Regions from separate parts of the Candidatus Dorea massiliensis AP6 genome, predicted to be linked through region 1. Evidence: riboswitches for the same ligand, from Rfam matches in the RefSeq annotation. Region 1 holds a riboswitch; each other region holds the start of a gene.
What was found. Region 1 has a riboswitch for cyclic di-GMP ahead of ACESZP_RS08570 (hypothetical protein). Riboswitches for the same ligand answer to the same signal wherever they lie in the genome.

Region 1 (3,129 bases):
TCCAGTCGGTGAATTTCTGCAGCTCGGCAGTGGTCAAATCGCGGGCGTCTGAGGTATCTGCTGTGTTGGTTGAACCTGCCGCCTCTGAAAATGTCTCCGCTGTATCCGCCGGATCTACTGTCTCTCCTGCATCGTCCTTCATAACCATGTCTGCATTGCCTGTATCCGACTTTTTTGAAACTGCGCAGCCGCCAAGGGCTACCACTGCGCACAGGCTCCATATCAGAGTATTCATTTTTCTTTTCATGCAGCCCCTCCTTTTATCCATGCACCCGAGCTTTTCAGATTTTCTTCATTTTCATTATGGATTGCTGTGAAATTTTCCTATTTTTCTTATTGTAACGTATTTCCTATCTTCTGGCTATCTTTTCTTTCCGTTTTTTGTATTTTTTAACAATTTTTCAGCAACTGTAAGCCCACAGATTTTTCATCTGATTCATCAGCTTCTGCACATCCCAGTGTTGTTTTGTCCGTTCCACGCTGTTCGGATCCTGCAAAATGATGTCGCCGTTCTTATCCACGCCTGTCAGCACCAGAAAATGTCCCGCATCCGTGAAGTCGCCCGGGCCCATCACGCAGATAATCGGCTGACCCGCCTCCAAGGTGGCACGGATATGCTCCGCATCAAAAATCACGCTGGAGACGGTAAGCCCCAGCTTTTCCGCACCGCTGCTCATCAGATCCCAGGAAGAACCGGACCCATCCACATAATAACCGTTATCCTCGGCCATTTTTGCCACCTCATATGGATTCCACTGCGTATCGCCAGTCAGACCGCAGGTCACCATAGACAGACAGGTGGGTCCGCAGCCTGTCACTGCCAGAAAATCGCTGCCATAGGTTTCGTATCCCCAGCGCTCATCCCACTGCAGAAAATGGGGAATCTCTCCCTTCATCACGTCTTTCGAAATGTTAATTTCTTCCAGCCCCTTGTATTTCGGATAATCCAGCACGAAATCCTTCGTCTCTGGGTTGCGCTCCACCAGCGCAATCAGGCTTTCCGGGTAACCCTGCTCCCGCAATTTCTGCGTATTCACTTTTCCAAACCCGCAAAAAAGATTTAACGCTGTATAGGCCACCAGCACCAGCAGGATCGCCCCCAGAAGCGTCCCGAGCATGGACGCCAGAAAGCGGATGCGGGCCTTCTGCCGATTCCGGCGGCGTCCGCGGCGGTGGTTTCCTGTATTTCCACTCCGGCGGCGGACATCCGTTCTGCTTCTCCGTACATCCCATTCATCTTCCGGATCTGCTGCGCGCTCATCCCTGTACTCTGCTTTATTCTTCTGTCTGGTCATGGTAGTCCCCTCTTCTTTCGTTGTATAGGTTCAGTATAACAAAGGGATTTCCATTCTTCTTGTACATTCTCTTTCGAATTTCTTATATTTCTCTTATTTTTTCTTTCTTCTGTTTTGTGGTCAATGGATCATTCTGCCCGCCAGAACGGCATTTCTGAACCATGAAATTAGCAATTTTCTTGTTGCCTTATTACTTCTGCAATCTCTGCATTCAGATCATTATCCTCTGCCAGAAGAATATTCCTGCCTTCAAGGATTTCACTGCTTGATTCAGAGCTTTCAGCACGTTTTTTTACATAATAGCTTTCATCCGCTATCCTGTGTTTAAGTATAACTGTAAAGGTGCTGCCCTTTCCCGGTTCACTCTCTACATCTATGGTTCCGCCAAGCAGATCAACATATTTCCTGACGATTGACATGCCCAGTCCGGTTCCTGCGAATGAGTTCGTAGCCATATCCTCGTCTTACACCGTTTTTATCGACATAATTAAAGGTATCCTCAAAGGATCCGATACGGATGATCTGTGGCTGTTTTCCATCATTATTTTTTTCTGCAGCCCGGCAATGTACTGATAACATCATCCACATTCCTAAAACTACAAATATACCTGCAAATAGTACGGCTGATTTTTTTCGACTTTTATCCATTATTCTTTTCTCCCCAAATCACCAGGTTATTACACACCACAAATCTAAAGGGAAAAATGCACTGCCTTTCCAGACAATGCATCTTAAAGGTTGCAGCTGGCTGTCATTTTACAGACCCTATAGCTTTGCGTCTCAGTCTTTCGACTGATTTGCCGATGAATCTTTATTGGTATTATATTGTACATTTTTTTGAAACTGTCTTTTATAAATATTTCATCATTGTTGGCACAAGAATGTTCATATCAACAGGCTTTGCAACATGAGCATTCATTCCAACAGATAGAACCTTTTGTGTATCTTCTGCGAAAGCATTGGCAGTCATCGCAATAATTGGGATTCTGGCTTTTTTCGTATCCTTCATCTTTCGGATAGTTAATGCAGCGTCATATCCATTCATAACAGGCATCTGAATATCCATAAGGATCATCTTGTAATAACCAGCATCCGCTTTTTCAATCATATCAATGCATGCAACACCATCATTTGCAGTCTCAACAATACAGCCTTCTTCCGTCAATAGTTCCTTTGCGATTTCAGTGTTGATCTCATTATCTTCGACTAATAAGATTCGAACACCGTTCAAGCAATTCTTATTACTCAGATTACTATTTTTTTTCACCAGAGAATCTTCTTTTGACGCTTTCCTGCAAGGAATCGTTACTGTAAATTGGGAACCCTCACCCTGCTTACTTTTCACTTCTATTGTGCCATCCATGAGATCTACAAGCTTTTTTGTAATGCCCATTCCGATGCCACTGCCATCAATATGACTTAACGTAGTGTTACGTTCTCTTTCAAAAGTTTCAAAAATACGCTTTTGGAATTCTTCAGACATACCAATTCCATTATCGGTAATGGTAATGATCAGATTGCACCAGTCTTCTTTTTCACAGGATTTCTGTACAACATTACAGGATATCCTACCTCCTGTATGTGTATACTTTATTGCATTGCTTATAATATTAAGACAGACTTCTGACAGGTGCGGTGCATCCATATATACATACGGATACATGATTTGTTCTGTCAGGGAGAGCGTTTGATTTTTTCTTTCTGCCTGTTGTTGGAACATAATGATACAATTTTCAAAGCACTCATGAACATTCGAAACAGTGTATTCCATTTCGACCTGATTATTTTCAATCCTTGCAAGATTCAGAACATTACCAAGCATCGACAGCAGTTC
Region 2 (3,129 bases), on a different contig from region 1:
ATAGGACTTCTGACAGGCGGAATCTGTTTTTTCTTTGCGAAGGGGATGCTGTCGCTGATGAACACCAAGCCGGAGCTTATCGATGGTGCGGTTTTATATCTGAAAATCTATGCCGTCGGCATGCCGGCCATGGGTATCTACAATTTTGGCAACGGCGTCATGAGCGCTTCGGGCGATACAAAGCATCCGCTGATGTATCTTGCTTTTGCGGGTGTAATCAATGTGATTCTGAACCTGTTTTTCGTTATTCAGTGTCACATGGCGGCGGAAGGCGTGGCGCCGACGGTCATCGTGATTTTGGGATCCTGCGTGAGGGGCAGTTATAAGGACAGCCTAAGGGAAATGATTTCGCGAGTCGCGTGAATGGAACCACAGAAAATGAGTATTTGAGGAACAGGTATGGAAAATTTTGAAGATAATTTGTTTTTAAAGGCCAATCTGGAGAAAGAAATTCCGATTCTGCGGACGCAGATCCAGAATCTCTACGAGCAGCTTGACCGGAAATTTCACCTACAGGGGGCTATGGTGCCGATTACCTTCGGCATGGACACGGACTGTCTGGGCTCCTACACCCGGGGCAGTCACAATGAGAAGGAGCATTTTCATTTTTCTCTGCTTTTTATCGGCTATGCGGTGAAGCATCCGCTGAGCAAAGAGGAGCGGACAGATCTCTACCGCCATGAATACGCCCATTACATGCAGTACAATATGCCGATTCCGAAGCAGTATCAGTGGCAGTCAGGCACCCACGGCAGCGCCTGGAAATACTGTTGTTCCCTGGTGGGCGCAGCACCGACGCCCTATTACAAGGCAGGCGAGGCATTGATGAAGCATAATTACGACAAGGTCCTGAAAAATCCGATTCACGATAAGACGGTCCCTCTGCGGGATCGGTATCGGCGGGAGCAGGAGCATAAGAAAGCGAAAGACAGCGTAATTCAGTATCAAATCGGTGAGCAGGTGTCTCATCCCAAATTCGGGCATGGCAGGGTGGAAAAAGTAGAGCAGAAAACGGGCTCGGTGAATCTGCATATCCGGTTTGAAGATGGGGTGCGGAAGATTGATCAGAAGTGGCTGATTCGGTCGAAGTATCAGAAAAAAGGATTGAATCTTGATCAATCTCAATGATTCGCCGTTTCAAAAGCATTAAAAGCATTAAAACGGCGTGGTTTTGCTTGCGTACAGTGGAATATGGGAGTATAATGATATCAATATTTTCGCTTGAGTTTAAAAGCTTTAATAGGATATTCGGCAAACCAGATGAAAGTCTGGGACGCAAAGCTACAGGGCCTGTAAAATGGCAGCCAGTTGCATGAAATGAGGTGCACTGTCTGTTTGGCAGTGCTTTTTTTATGGTAAAATAAAGCTTCATCAGATACATAGGAATTGTTGGATATTTTGATATTGTAAAAAAGGAAAATAGCAGAATAGCAGGAATAGAAGAAAAATGAAAGGAAAAAGAATAATTGCAGGCATTTTGCTTGCGGGAATTTTAGCAGTCACCCTGACAGGGTGTAAAAATACAGACAGCAGTAAAAAAGAAACCGAAAAGCCGGTCATTACGCTCGGCAGCGACAGTTATCCACCCTATAATTATCTGAATGAGGATGGTGTGCCGACGGGCATAGATGTAGAACTGGCTACGGAAGCATTCAAAAGAATGGGCTATCAGGTGGAGGTTGTCCAGATTAACTGGGAGAAGAAAAAGGAACTGGTGGAGAGCGGAGAGATTGACTGTATCATGGGTTGTTTTTCCATGGAAGGACGCCTTGACGATTATCGCTGGGCGGGACCGTACATAGCAAGCCGTCAGGTGGTTGCGGTAAATGAGAACAGTGATATCTATAAACTGAGTGATCTGGAGGGAAAGAACCTGGCTGTCCAGTCCACAACCAAACCGGAAGGCATCTTCCTGAATCGGACGGATGAGAGAATTCCCAAACTGGGAAATCTGATCAGTCTTGGACACCGAGAACTGATCTATACCTTTCTTGGGAAAGGATATGTAGATGCAGCTGCCGCACATGAGGAATCGATTGTCCAATATATGAAGGATTATGACGCAAGTTTTCGTATTCTGGAAGAGCCTCTGATGATCACAGGAATAGGTGTCGCTTTCGCAAAAAATGATGACAGAGGAATTTGTGAGCAGATGAGCCAGACGCTGGAAGAAATGCGTCAGGATGGCACGTCCCTGAAAATCATTGAAAAATATCTGGATGATCCCCAGAAGTACCTGGAGGTGGATGATCTTGGGTATTAAGAGAAAGAAAAAGGAAAAACGAATCCAGCTGCTCGGTGGTCTGATTGGAATCTGTGTGGCTGTAGTCTCTCTGTTTTATTTCTTCCACGCGGAAAAAGAGGAAGCAGAGAAAAGAATGGTGGAGATTGTAAACTATGTGAAAGTGCAGTGCTCCACCTATACCCATTATAATGAATCTTCGGAATCTAAAAGTCTCCTCCGTGCCATTGAAAGTGCCAGACAAATGAGTACAAATATTAAAATGGAAACAGAAAACGGCGGGCAGCTAAGCAGGGAGTTTCTGAAGGAAAATCTGCAGACTCTCTGGGTGGATGGTATCATTGTACTGGATGCAGAAGGAAAGAAGGACTGTGAATACAGCACGGATGAGTCTCTGGCTGATGAGATTACGGAGTATCTGCAAAAAGATATTATCATGGATTTCAGCGGATATGAAGAAAGATCTTATTCGGAACGATTTAGCAGAGCAGACGGGGCACTTATCGACATTGCAGCCTGTGCCAGAAAAGATGCGCCGGGTATCGTTGCAATCTATTATTACACATCTCCTGAATTTACCAGAAATTACACACTGACGATACAGGGGCTTTTAAATGGTTATAGTGTCCAGAAAGATGGAACGATTATTGTTGCAGACGAGGGAATCGTTGTTGCCAGCAATGATGAGAGCCTGTTAGGGCAGAATACAGCCGACAACGAAGTTGTTCAGGCAATGAAAAAGCATACAGACAGTCAGCACATTTATCATTTGAAGAATGAAGGAGCCGGATGCTACGGAATTATGCTGAAGCAGCGTGATTATTATATCTATGCGTATCTTTCGGATACGGAAGTATTCAGTAATCTTCCATTAAGTGTGATAAGTG
Region 3 (3,129 bases), 120 kb from region 1:
CACGCCCTCCGGCTTCGTCCCTCTCCGACGCCCGCGCACCGTGGCAATCAGGCAAATCAGTCCGTATCCGGCGTACATCAGCACCGCGAAGGGATTCGCCAGCACGATCACCGCCATCAGAATGCCGCACAGGATATATTCCGGCACCGAATGCTCCATATCCGCCGAGAGCACCGCCAGCAGTACCGGCAGGATGCCGAATTCGATGGAATTATAGGACATGGCGCAGATGCTGAAGGGCGCGAAAATCGCGAACAAAAACGTTGGTCCGAAGGAAGCATATCCACGCCGCTGAAACCGCAGATAGAAGAACAGCGTCAGCACGCCGGAGTACACCAGATAGACAAACCGGCTCGCCATCACAATTCCTTCCGTAGACCCCATGACCGTCCGGATCAGGCTGTAAATGGGATGTAACAGAAAGGAACAGAGCTGCTGGGTCGGATTCCACTCATCGATCAGAATTTTCTCTCCCCGGAAAATACGCTCCGAACAGCCGATAAAATACATCTCATCCGCCGTATTGAAGCCGTAGAAGCTCCTCCATATGAAAATCACCTGTAATAAAAGAAACAGGCCGATAAAAATCAGGTGCTGCCGCCTGCGGTCTGTCTGCATGGTCTCTACGTTCACTTTCTATTCTCCCATTTATTTCCAATTATGCTCGCAACGCAGAGGCTGCTGTTACACAGCCCCTGCGTTTTTTTCAGCCTCTTAAACTCTGTCCGTGCAGCCGCACATCTTCATACGCGTCTCCACGATGGCTTTCACGTGCTCCATGGCTACCTTGCCATACTTCTTCGGATCGAAGGCGTCCGGGTTTGCCGCCAGGAATTCCTTCACGCCGTCGGTATAGGCGATACGAAGCTCTGTGGCGAAGTTGACCTTGCAGATACCGCGCTTGATGCTCTCTACCACTGCTTCCTCGGACAGGCCGCTTGCTCCGTGCAGTACCAGCGGGATATCTACGACTTTCCGGATCTCAGCCAGGCGGTCCAAATCCAGCTTCGGTACTCCCTTGTATACACCGTGAGCGGTTCCGATGGCTACGGCCAGGGATGTTACGCCGGTGCGCTCCACGAATTCTTTTGCCTCCAGCGGATCTGTATAACCATTGCCCTCGCCGCCGTCCAGATCGTCCTCTTTGCCGCCGACCTTGCCAAGCTCCGCCTCTACCGGGATTCCGGAAGGTCTGCAGGCGTCTGCTACGGCCTTGGTTACCGCTATATTTTCCTCAAACACATTGTGGGAGCCGTCAATCATGATGGAAGTGTAGCCGGTCCGCAGCGCCCGCATAGCCAGGTCAAAGCTATCGCCGTGATCCAGGTGCAGACACACCGGAACGCTGGCGCGCTCAGCAGCCGCCTTTACATTTGCCAGATACATATCCAGTCCCGCGTACTTAATGGTGGACGGTGTAGTCTGCAGCATCAGCGGCGCCCGAAGCTCCTCTGCCGCCGCGATAACGGCCATTACCATTTCCATATTCTCCACATTGAAAGCGCCTACGGCGTAGCCGCCCTTCTGTGCGTCCAAAAGCATCTTTTCTGATGTAACAAATGACATGATCGTTCCTCCTCGTCTGATTCAGTGTTATCTTTCTCACCTTATCTATCATACCCCGTATCTCGAAAAAGCGCAACCTCCAACGGGGTTTTCCTGTCCGGAAAAAAATCTCAAAAAAAGCAGAAGCCCGCATTCTATTACATCAAAGTTCCGATTACGATTGCGACAGAAGATACCATCGACTGTTTTGAATAAATCATTGTCCTATCACCTTGCTCACACGAAAATACGCCGAAGGCTTTCGCCCCCGGCGTATTTTCCGTGATCTCTCACATTCCCCTCATATAAGTAACCCTTCTATGCCGCTCACACAGCTTCGAAAAGCTCTTATCATATAATAGTTTTTATGTAATAGGGATTCCATCGGAATTTCCTATTACATAAAAAATACTGCAACAGGCGTCAAAACAGGCGCACAAATCACAGCATCCAAACAATATCAGAATTCTTTTCGGACTTCCAATAGCAACCGGCTGTCATAGTTTTACCCTTAGACCCTTTTGGCTTTGCGTCCCTGCTTTTCAGCAGGTTTGCCCAGTATTCTCTTTTTGCAATATTGTTCATTTTAGCAGAGTCCCTTCCATATTGCAAGTCAGATTTTTGTCAAATTTTTTCTCCCCGTCATCTGTTAATTGGTCATCTTCCCAGATATACGTTTTTTATTGTTCGAAGCAAGGTTCGTTCACCGATAGAGCTTCCTTTCCGGGCTTTTTGCTCTATAGGAATCATAGTTTTCGCACTTTAACGTAACACAGTGTTTCCTGTAGAGCAAAAGGAGCACGGAACCTCGCAGTTCCATGCTCCCGTATGTAACTTCTCTTTTCGAATTAACGGATAGTCTTGTACAGCGGGCCGTATGCCTTGCATGCACGGAAGTCCTGTCCCTCTTTGTTCATACCGAATGCGTTCCATGCTGCCGGACGGAAGATCTCCTCTTCCGGAACATTGTGCATACATACCGGGATTCTTAAGATGGAGCAGAGGGTAATCAGGTCTGCGCCGATGTGACCGTAGCTGATAGCGCCATGGTTTGCGCCCCAGTTGTTCATCATATCGTAAGCGGTCTTGAATGCGCCCTCGCCTGTGCAGCGCGGTGCGAACCATGTGCAGGGCCATGTGTAGTCTGTTCTCTTCCACAAAGTATCGGATACGTCATCCGGCAGGTTGATGGTCCAGCCCTCTGCAATCTGCAGAACCGGTCCAAGTCCCTTTACCAGGTTCAGACGAATCATGGTAGCCGGCATCTCAGCTCTGGTCAGGAAACGGGAGGAGAATCCGCCGCCACGGAAGTAGCCGTTGTCAGCTGCGTTCCAGGTGGTTGCTTCCATAATCTTCTTCTGATCCTCTTCGGTTACATCCCACCACTGCTTCATGGTGCCGTTGCCATTCTCATCCTTTACTTCGCCGCAGGCATCCAGACAGCATGCGCCAGAGTTAATCAGATGGATAAAGCCGTCAGACTCTTTTGCCTTGCCTTCCAGATCATAACCGGTAACTCTCTTTACTGCGTCGCCGCTCCAGTAGGTACGAACGTCCGCGAACATCTGAGCGCGGCCAGTCAGA
Region 4 (3,129 bases), on a different contig from region 1:
CCTGGTACAAAGTGGGAGGATATTCCAGAAGATTTTGAATGTCCGTTATGCTTTGTAGGAAAAGACCAGTTCTCAGAAGCATAAATGTATTATGATAGGATTATACCAATGAAAGAAGAACATAGATATTATCGGACTTGCAGGAGCCTGTTCTTATGCTTTGGACTGTATAGAAGCAGAGTTGGTAAATATCAAAAACAAACATGGAAAAAGAGTGGCTTATATAAGTATACGCATGGCTGAATATTGGAAAATTCAAGGTGATGAATTACAAGATCTAGCCATGTGTGCTTTACTGCATGATAATGCTTTGACACAATATATTTCGGAAGAACTGAAAAAGGATTTCGTCATTAATTGTAACACTTGACAATATGCATACGTAGAGGAAACGCATCAAGTGCTTGCTAAGCGAAACTTTGTGCTGGCAGTAAGAGGAGGTATCTTTAGTGATAAACCAACTGCTTACCGTAAGCTCAACCGTCAGAGAAGCGTATTTCCAAGTGATACAGCTCGGAAAATCTTTTTAAGCAGGCCCTTACCATTGAGGAGCTTCCAGTTCAAATCACCGATGAGAAGATTATCTTTCCATGGTTTTCTTCCCCATTAACAGCAGAAGAGGTCACTGCTTATACGCAACTGATCGCTGCCTTGGGAGAAATGGCAAAAACAGCCAAGCGGGTTACCTTGAAGGAAAAAGAAGTGGAGAAATCTGCGGATGATGGCAGGCTTATTTTTGTTTGAGGTTTCAAACTTTTATGTGACAAACGTAACTGTCTGTGATATTATAAAAACGATATAAGCGAAAATGAGGTATAGTTACTTGCAGATAGAGAAGTATATTGCGGATAAAATAACATCTTTGTGTGAAAAGCGTGATATCAGTAAATATAGATTATCGTAGCTGTCGGGAATTTCCCAGTCGTCACTGGGAAGAATCATGGCGCAGGAAAACCTGCCGTCGCTGATCACACTTGAAAAAATATGTACAGCATTAGGCGTGACATTATCACAGTTTTTTCAAGAAGGTAATTCAGAGAATCTGACAGAAGAGCAGAAAGAAGTTTTAAGGATATGGAACGATCTGAGTACAAATGAGCAGGAAACAGTGATGTCAATGCTGCGTGGACTTCAGAAGTAGAAGAACAGTTCGAGTATATGTAGCGGCTGTTCTTTTTTTGCATAAGTATTAAAGCTATAATAAGGAAATCGGCAAACCAGATGAAAGTCTGGGACGCAAAGCTACAGGGCCTGTAAAATGGCAGCCAGTTGCATGAAATGAGGTGCACTGTCTGTTTGGCAGTGCTTTTTTATGGTAGAGCACTTGAATAAGTAATACAGAAGCTGTTTGGAAAAATATTGTGAAAAATAGCGGGGAGGTTATTGACAATTAATGAATGTAAAATTAAAATCGGGAAGCAAGCAACTGTAGCCTAGAGGAGGGGAGAAAGATGAAGAAGTGCAAATTAGTACAGAATATAATGAATTTCAAATTTTGTTACATTATATTTTGCACAATGATATGTTTTATTGTTTTATCCGTTCCTACATTTGCCAAAGAAAACTCTGACAATGTTATCCGGGTAGGATCTTTTGAAGAAACTTATAATACCGTCAATGAAAAGGGGGAAAGAAGCGGCTATGGTTATGAGTATCTTCAAGATATTGCAGGTTATGCAGGATGGACATATAAATACATAACAAGTGATTGGAAAAACTGCTTTACACAGTTGGAAAATGGAGAGATTGATATTCTTGGTGACATTTCCTATACAGACGAACGTGCTGAAAATATGCTTTTTTCCGATATGCCTATGGGGGAAGAGAAATACTACATCTATACGGATGCATCCAATATGGATCTTACAGCAGGAAATTTGGATTCTTTTGAGGGAAAAAATATTGGTGTGTCTAAAGATAATATAGTGGAGGACGTGCTTAATGAATGGGAATCAAAATATGGTCTGCATACGAAGCATATCAATGTTTCTACAACCACAGAAATTATGGACAAACTGTCGAAACATGAAATTGACTGCTTCGTTTCGGTAGAAGAATCCCGTTGGGAAGAATCTGATATTTCGCCTGTTGCAAGTATTGGAGAGACAGAAATCTATTTTGCCATAAATCCCAAACGTCCGGATATCAAAGAAGCACTGGATAGTGCTATGCGCAGAATCAAGGATGACAACCCATTTTACACAGATGATCTCTACAGGCGTTATCTTTCTGCACAGAGCAGCTCGTTTCTTTCAAAAGAAGAAAGTGAGTGGATCGGGCAGCATGGTGCAATCCGGATAGGGTATCTGAATCAGGATGGAGGTATCAGCAGTGTAGATCCATCAACAGGTAAACTGACAGGTGTTATTACAGATTATGTGGATCTTGCAGAAAATTGTCTGCAAGGTCAGACTCTGGAATTTGAATTAAATGGATATGAGACAAGAAGTGAACTGCTTCAGGCATTGCAGGATGGAAAAATAGACCTGATTTTTCATGCAAACCAGAATCCATACTTTGCAGAAACAAATGGATTTGCTTTGTCGGACACGCTATTGACTCTCAATATGGCAGCAATTACGGCAAAGGATTCTTTTGATGAAAATAAAGAGAATACAGTTGCCGTTGAAAAAGATAATTTTACATTGAAAGCATATCTTTCATACAATTATCCGCAATGGGAGGTTGTGGAATATGAGACATCAGATGCAGCAGTAAAAGCAATGCAGAAAGGGGAGACGGATTGTATTGTAAGCAATTCAGGTACTGTTTCAGACTATTTGAAAAATAATAAGCTTCATAGTGTTTTCCTGACAAAAGAAGCTGATGTTCCATTTGCTATTCAGCAGGGAGAACCGGTTCTTTTGTCCATTCTGAATAAAACACTGACATCTATGCCTACAACTCAATTTTCAGGTGCAGTAGTTTCGTATAATGCTTCTTCACGAAAAGTTACATTGAAGGATTTTATTCAGGACAATTTACTGACAGTTTCACTTGTCGCTGGAATTTCTTTTTTCGTTGTTCTGTGTATAATTCTTGATTCTTTGAAAAAATCAAAACGTGCGGAAGAAAAATTCAAGAAGTCTGCTGAGCAGGCATTGAAGCTGAATCAGGAGCTTGAAGAAA

Region 2: another riboswitch for cyclic di-GMP. It lies ahead of ACESZP_RS04445 (substrate-binding periplasmic protein); the one in region 1 lies ahead of ACESZP_RS08570 (hypothetical protein).
Region 3: another riboswitch for cyclic di-GMP. It lies ahead of gatY (tagatose-bisphosphate aldolase subunit GatY); the one in region 1 lies ahead of ACESZP_RS08570 (hypothetical protein).
Region 4: another riboswitch for cyclic di-GMP. It lies ahead of ACESZP_RS12305 (response regulator); the one in region 1 lies ahead of ACESZP_RS08570 (hypothetical protein).

The regions. Positions count from the first base shown of each region.
Region 1 covers NZ_CAXTKW010000007.1:33,173-36,301, forward strand. The annotation lists gene ACESZP_RS08555 (hypothetical protein) at 1-247, opposite strand, end outside; gene ACESZP_RS08560 (C39 family peptidase) at 402-1,295, opposite strand; gene ACESZP_RS08565 (ATP-binding protein) at 1,463-1,714, opposite strand; gene ACESZP_RS08570 (hypothetical protein) at 1,689-1,943, opposite strand; cyclic di-GMP riboswitch class I at 2,032-2,107, opposite strand; gene ACESZP_RS08575 (ATP-binding protein) at 2,146-3,129, opposite strand, start outside.
Region 2 covers NZ_CAXTKW010000003.1:119,171-122,299, forward strand. The annotation lists gene ACESZP_RS04435 (MATE family efflux transporter) at 1-363, shown strand, start outside; gene ACESZP_RS04440 (hypothetical protein) at 400-1,128, shown strand; cyclic di-GMP riboswitch class I at 1,241-1,316, shown strand; gene ACESZP_RS04445 (substrate-binding periplasmic protein) at 1,448-2,263, shown strand; gene ACESZP_RS04450 (hybrid sensor histidine kinase/response regulator) at 2,247-3,129, shown strand, end outside.
Region 3 covers NZ_CAXTKW010000007.1:157,554-160,682, forward strand. The annotation lists gene ACESZP_RS09200 (hypothetical protein) at 1-633, opposite strand, end outside; gene gatY (tagatose-bisphosphate aldolase subunit GatY) at 715-1,566, opposite strand; cyclic di-GMP riboswitch class I at 2,028-2,111, opposite strand; gene ACESZP_RS09210 (L-fucose isomerase) at 2,394-3,129, opposite strand, start outside.
Region 4 covers NZ_CAXTKW010000011.1:89,276-92,404, reverse strand. The annotation lists gene ACESZP_RS12320 (rubredoxin) at 1-84, shown strand, start outside; partial or broken gene ACESZP_RS12315 (phosphohydrolase) at 122-358, shown strand; gene ACESZP_RS12310 (helix-turn-helix domain-containing protein) at 905-1,141, shown strand; cyclic di-GMP riboswitch class I at 1,202-1,277, shown strand; gene ACESZP_RS12305 (response regulator) at 1,452-3,129, shown strand, end outside.